DNA from 2 places in the Faecalibacterium sp. genome. Region 1 is predicted to be linked to the other one. Evidence: a T-box and tRNA genes for the amino acid it is inferred to sense, from the RefSeq annotation. Region 1 holds a T-box; the other holds one or more tRNA genes.
The links. A T-box is a leader RNA that pairs with one kind of tRNA and senses whether it is charged. The one in region 1 lies ahead of tyrS (tyrosine--tRNA ligase), so its partner is inferred to be a tRNA-Tyr.

Region 1 (3,405 bases):
GATCGACGATGCGGCGTTGACGGCAGGGGAGGAGCAGACGCTGGAAAGCCGCCGCAAGGTGCTGGCGAATGCTTCCACCATCCGGGACCGCATTGCCCAGTGTTACGCGCTGCTCTCGGGCGGTGACGAAGCCCCCGGTGCCGTTGACCTTCTGGGCGAAGCCTCCAACGCCGTGGATGCAGCGGCCCAGCTCGACGGAGAGCTGTCTGCCGGTGCGGGCCAGCTGCTCGACCTCTATTACACCGCAAAGGATGTCGCCGCCGACCTCATCGGCCGTCTGGACGCTTACGACACCAACGACGCAGAGCTGGACGAGATCGAGCAGCGCATCGATCTCATCTACAAGCTCCGGCGGAAATACGGCGATACAGTAGAGGACATCCTCGCGTTTGGCGAGCGGGCACGGCAGGAGCTGGAGATGATACAGTCCTCGCAGGAGAGGGTGGAGCATCTGCAGAAGGAGCAGCGCCGTCTCTATACCCTTGCGCGGGAAAAGGCGGAGCTTCTGACCCAGACCCGGCTGAAGGCGTTTGAAGAGCTGAACAAGCGCATCTCTGACACATTGGACTTTCTGAATATGCCGGGCGTGCGGATGACGCTCCGCCATACGCGGGGGCCGCTGGCCAGTCACGGACAGGACAGCATCGAGTTTTATATCTCCACGAACCCCGGTGAAGCCCCGAAGCCTCTGGCAAAGATCGCCTCAGGCGGCGAGCTGAGCCGTATCACCCTCGCCATCAAGAATGCGATGGCCGACAAGGACGCTGTGCCGACCGTCATCTACGACGAGATCGACAGCGGCGTTTCCGGCAAGGCGGCCAGCCGCATCGGTGAGGTGCTGCGCCAGAGTGCCGAGGGTCATCAGATCCTTTGCATCACCCACACGGCCCAAATCGCTGCGCTGGCAGACTGCCATCTGCTCATCCAGAAGAACATCACGAATGAGCGTACCTATACCGAGATCCACCCGCTGGACGAGAATGGACGGGTGGAGGCGCTGGCCCGCCTCATCTCCGGCGACCATGTCACGGAGCTTTCGCTGGCCAACGCCCGGGAAATGCTGGGCTGGAGCGCCGGGAAATAAGCAGGCGCTTTTGTGCTTGACATTCCCACGGGGATGTGCTAAACTGAATCTCGTTGAAAGGCGAAGATGGGAACCGAGTACCCTGATGCGCTCTGCCCAGAGAGGCCCCGGCTGGTGAAAGGGGCTGCGGAGACGCAGGTGAAATACCTCCCGGAGCTGCAGGCTGAACGACGAGTAGGCTGTGCCGCGTGCGAGCGTTACAAACGCAGGAGTGTCACTCTACTCTGGGGTGTGCACTCGTGAGGCCGTCTCTGTGAAGAGGCGGCAAACAGAGGTGGTACCGCGAATTTTATCGCCCTCTGCCAATTTATTTTGGCGGAGGGCGTTTTGTTTTTCCCTCTGCCCGACAAAACAGGAGGAAATTTCTTATGACTCTGTACGAAGAACTGAAAGCCCGCGGTCTGGTGGCCCAGATCACCGATGAGGAGATCATCGACCTTATCAACAACGGCAAGGCTACCTTCTACATTGGCTTCGACTGCACCGCCGACAGCCTGACCGCCGGACATTTCATGGCCCTGACCCTGATGAAGCGCCTGCAGATGGCAGGCAACAAGCCCATCGCCCTCATCGGCGGCGGCACCACTATGATCGGCGACCCCTCCGGCCGCACCGATATGCGCAAGATGCTGACCAAGGAGGACATTGCCCACAACGCTGCCTGCTTCAAGAAGCAGATGGAGAAGTTCATCGACTTCTCTGAGGGCAAGGCCTTGATGCTGAACAATGCCGACTGGCTGCTGAACCTGAACTATGTCGAGCTGCTGCGCGATGTGGGCGCCTGCTTCTCCGTCAACAATATGCTGCGTGCCAAGTGCTACGAGCAGCGCATGGAGAAGGGCCTGTCCTTCCTTGAGTTCAACTACATGATCATGCAGAGCTACGACTTCTACTATATGTTCCAGCACTACGGCTGCAATATGCAGTTCGGCGGCGATGACCAGTGGAGCAATATGCTGGGCGGCACTGAGCTGATCCGCCGCAAGCTGGGCAAAGATGCCTATGCCATGACCATCACCCTGCTGACCGATTCTCAGGGCAAGAAGATGGGTAAGACCGCCGGCAATGCCGTCTGGCTCGACCCCAACAAGACCAGCCCCTTCGAGTTCTATCAGTACTGGCGCAACGTCGGCGATGCAGATGTCATGAAGTGCATCCGGATGCTGACCTTCCTGCCGCTGGAGCAGATCGATGAGATGAGCACCTGGAAAGATCAGCGCCTCAACGAAGCCAAGGAGATCCTTGCCTTCGAGCTGACCAAGATGGTCCACGGCGAGGAGGAGGCCAACAAGGCGCAGAACGCAGCCCGCGCACTGTTCAGCGGCGCTGCCGGAGATACCGAGCATATGCCCGGCACCCAGCTGACCGAGGCCGACCTGACCGATGGTGCCATCGGCATCCTGACCCTGATGGTCAAGGCTGGTCTGGCTGCTTCCAACGGCGAGGCCCGCCGTCTGGTCGTGCAGGGCGGCGTTCTGGTGGATGGCGAAAAGGTCGCTGCCCCCACGGCAAGCTTTACCGCCGAGCAGCTGTCCAAGGGTATCGTCATCAAAAAGGGCAAGAAGGTCTACCACAAGGTGAGCCTGTAAGCTTCTGGTAAAACAATAGCCCCGGCTGTCTTCTCTCTGTGACAGGAGAGGGGACAGCCGGGGCTTTTTCATACAAAAATCTCCCCTGTCCCGCACAGGACAAGGGAGACTCGTTTTTATTCAGGTCACAGCTCGTAAGCCTTCTTCAGGACTTCATAGGCAGCATCCTCATTCTCAGAACGGACGAGCAGGGAAATGTCAAGGTCGCTGGTAGTGATAAGCAGCACCTCGATGCCTGCCATTGCCAGAGCGTTCAGGGCACGCGCGGCAACACCGCAGCTGGTGACCATCTCTTCTCCGAAGAGGTTCAGCTTGGAGTAGCCCACGCTGATGAGGGGAGAGGCCTTGGCATCCTTGTCGAGATTCGCGGCAGAGATGGCCTTCATCACCAACGGCAGATCACTGCTGGATGCCGTGAAGCTGAAGTCCATGCTGGTACCGTGGGGGGCGCTCTGGCTGATCATATCCACCACAACGCCGGTGTCGGCGAAGATCTGCAGATAACGAGCCATCGTGTTGCCCTTGAACTCAGCATCCTGCACGCTGATCATCATCAGGCTCGGCTCGATATTGATTTTGGAAACACCGTACATAGTAAACACTCCATTCTGCCCATCGGGCGTTCTGATTCAAACTTTATGCAAGCTCCAAAAATTCGCTGTTGATGTAGGTCTGTGCCGTCTGACGGATGTAATCGTATCCGAAGTTTGGGTAGGCAGCGCGGACGCCATG
Region 2 (3,405 bases), on a different contig from region 1:
CAAACTATGCCGACCAGCTCGACAATACCTTCCAGATGCCCTTTGCCATCTCGGACTACGTCCACAACAGCGACAACGCCGATATGCGCTCCAACGAGACCTTCACCTACCGGGAGGCCGTCTATGCGATGGTGACGCGGAACGCTAACGAAGCCGCCATGGGCCTCGCCTACAGCCTCTCGGGCGGTGACCTCGCCGGCTGGGTGAGCCAGATGAACGCCCTCTCCCAGCGCATCGGCACCACCGGCAGCACATGGACGGACGCCTGCGGCCTCGACAGCGGCAATGTGACCACAGCCGTGGATATGTATCTCATCCTGCGGTATCTTATGAGCTTTGATGCCTTCGTGGAGATCTCGTCCGCCCCCACCTTCACCATGCCCGCCAAGGAAAAGCACGCCAAGAGCTTCGTCCTCCTGAGCCAGAATGTAGCGCTCAACAAGACCAGCGGCGGCAGCTTCTACCGAAAGGCCATGCAGGGCGGTATGTGCGATGTGATGGCCTACAAAAACGACCACGGCGACCAGAGCTATGTTTCGTGGGCCAATCAGAACGGCTCGACCTATATCTTCTGCATCATGCAAAGCCCTGACACCTGCGACGCCTACGGCTATGCCAACCGCCGCCCGGCCCTCTACGAGACGACCCGGCTCATCGACTGGGTGTTCCAGAGCTTTTCCATCCAGCCCGCGCTGGACACCGACCTCGCACTGGCCGAGATCCCCGTCAAATATTCCTCCGACACCGACACCCTCAAGCTCTACCCCGACAACAGCATGATGACCCTCCTGCCCTCCTCGGGCGACGGCACTGTGACCCAGAAGTATTTCCATCTGCCCGACTACGTCTGCGCCCCCATCCAGCAGGGCGACATCATCGGAACGGTGGAGCTGAAGCTGGCCGGCGAGACCATCGGCATGGTCAACCTCATCGCCGGGCAGGACGTGAGCCAGAGCAGCCTGCTCTACTCCCTCTCGAAGCTGCGGGAGTTCTTCGGCAGTCTCTACCTCAAGGTCGTGCTCTGCGTCAGCGCCCTCTGCGCCATCGTCTATGCCGCGTGGCTCTTCCTCAGCGCCCAGCATGACCGCCGCCCCTCCAAGAAGATCCACCGCTACGGCCGTCCCCGCGACTGAACCATGCCGTCCAGCATCCGGATTTTCCCGAAAAAGCTGTAAAAAGCAGTTGACAAACACGCTCCCGAGTGGTAATATATACAGGCAGTCCTCGACTGCAAAAAACTGTATAAGGGCGTGTTCCCGAGTGGCCAATGGGGACAGACTGTAAATCTGCTGCTTTCAGCTTCGGTGGTTCGAATCCACCCGCGCCCACCAAACAAGAAAAATCCGAACCTGTTTCCGATTGGAGAAGGGTTCGGATTTTTCGTTTTCTTCGGGTACAACAACGAAGGCTCCCGTGGACGGCGCAAAACTCCGATACCTTGTCATAGACCGTAAGACAATCACAAGATTTGGAGGGTATGATTATGAAGTACGATGAAAGAGCCTGCAAGTTTAATATAGACACTGGCTGCGTGGAGCTGCTGCTCCGGGACGGGAGAAAAATTTCCATTGACTGCACCGGGGTTGAGGATGCTCTGGATGTTACCATGGAGCAGAGGTCAGAACTGGACTACCTCATCTACAATGACCCGCTGGGCTATGCGGACTTGATTTTGAATGGCGACCCAGAGGAATATTTGAAGAATGTGACCGGGAGCCATGGGTTAGAAGATTAAGGGCAAAAAAATGAGAGGTGTGCCCAACTGGACACACCTCGGTGAGATACATCTATATAAGGCAGGGCGTTCCCTTTACTGGGAGCGTCCTGCTGTTTTTATGCGGCAACAAGCAAGGCTTGTAGAGCTTCCTGCTCTTTCAGCCACTCCTCATATTCACGCTGGCCTTCCTCGCTGTTGAAAAACTCAACCATGGAGGGATAAAAGCAACGTGCAAGGGTCTTGATTGCTTCATCCGGGTAGCCGGATTTGTTTGATTTCTTCTTTTTGTTCAAATAGTATCCTCCGAAACTCAAAGTTCCATATCCTGACCACGCTTGCGGTTTTTCTGCGGCACATTCATGGTGCGCTCCTGCTTGGGGGCAAGAATCTTTTCCAGAAAGCTGCGCACCAGTTCAGGCGCACGGTGGAGCGCGTCCAGATAGGGTTTCACGTCGTACCACAGGTCGTGATACTTTTGACCCCAATGAGCAGCTTCCTTCTTGGCGGTGGAAAGTTCTTCTTTCAGGCGGCGGTTCTCCACGTCCATCATATAGCCGTGGTCGGCTTGCTTTTTCAGCTTGGAAAACTCTTCTTCGGTCAGCGAATAGTTGCCGAGAAAGGTGCGCTTACCAATATAATCCAGATCGCGCGCATGAATGAGGGCTTCTTTTGTGAGCGTGACCTTTTTCTGCACAGCGGCAAGTTCCTTTTCGGTCTTGGAGAGGGTTTTGTTGGTTTGGGTGAGGTGCTGCTCTTTCTGGTCAATCTGGGCGGTCAGAGTGTCCAGTCGCTCCTGCTCCCGCTGGACTTTGAACTGGGTGACGGTCAGGTGTTCTTCAGTGCTGCCACGCTCACCACGCTCTACATCCGTGTACCCAGCATTGCGCATATAGTTGAAGAAATCGTCTTGCAGGACACTGTACGACTTCTTCAGGACTGGCTTGCCGTTCTTTTGCAGGACAGGCTTTCCGGCATCGTCCAGCAAGGGCTTGGAAGCCCACTTCTTGCTCCGGCTGACCTGCATGACGGTCTCCTTGACTGTGCCGACCAGTGCCTTGTCCTTGCAGCGTTTCGACCAGAGGATCTGCTTTTCCACCACAGGCACATAGACCACATGGAGGTGGTAGTGGTAGACCTCCCGGCCTAGTGCCTCGGTCATGGCACGGTTGATCTCATCGGCGTGCATGACAGCCGAGAGAATATACTGCTCACCGCCCACGATTTGAACGGCTGCTTTGTAGGCATCCTCATAGAACTGCTTGGCGAACTCGTAGCCACCGTGATTGTCAAAATAGGCCGAGTTGACATCAAAGACAAGCTCGCAATAATGGGTGGCATCCGGCTTCAAGCCGCGCGTGGAGATGGTTCCGGCGGCTTCCAGTCGGGCGAATAGGTCGGTGTAGCTGGCGGTTGGCTTTTTGAAGTGGACGTTCCATGAGGTGCGCTGGGGGATAATGTCGGGGTTCCGATAGCTGTCCTTTTCGCGCTCGTTGTGCTGCTGGGTGTTACCAACGGCCTTATCCGAAACGGCGAGGTTTCGGACACTTGTGCGGTCAATACCATCATTTCTTGCCAAGGGCATCCCTCCTTTCAAGGTTCATCGAGAGGTGACGGGGAACGGAGATGCACTTCTTCGGAAGTGTAATAACCCACTATAACACTTTCATCCCTATGGGCTGCAAAGTGTA

Region 2: it has a tRNA-Tyr gene. The T-box ahead of tyrS (tyrosine--tRNA ligase) is inferred to sense a tRNA for this amino acid. The anticodon was not compared.

What each region holds. Positions count from the first base shown of each region.
Region 1 covers NZ_DAWCVJ010000012.1:5,622-9,026, reverse strand. The annotation lists gene recN (DNA repair protein RecN) at 1-1,084, shown strand, start outside; T-box leader at 1,139-1,387, shown strand; gene tyrS (tyrosine--tRNA ligase) at 1,453-2,673, shown strand; gene ACT8X9_RS03610 (ACT domain-containing protein) at 2,799-3,266, opposite strand; gene ACT8X9_RS03605 (CapA family protein) at 3,310-3,405, opposite strand, start outside.
Region 2 covers NZ_DAWCVJ010000092.1:258-3,662, reverse strand. The annotation lists gene ACT8X9_RS11725 (D-alanyl-D-alanine carboxypeptidase family protein) at 1-1,133, shown strand, start outside; tRNA gene ACT8X9_RS11720 (tRNA-Tyr) at 1,247-1,331, shown strand; gene ACT8X9_RS11715 (DUF6061 family protein) at 1,484-1,735, shown strand; gene ACT8X9_RS11710 (hypothetical protein) at 1,834-2,010, opposite strand; gene ACT8X9_RS11705 (plasmid recombination protein) at 2,028-3,293, opposite strand.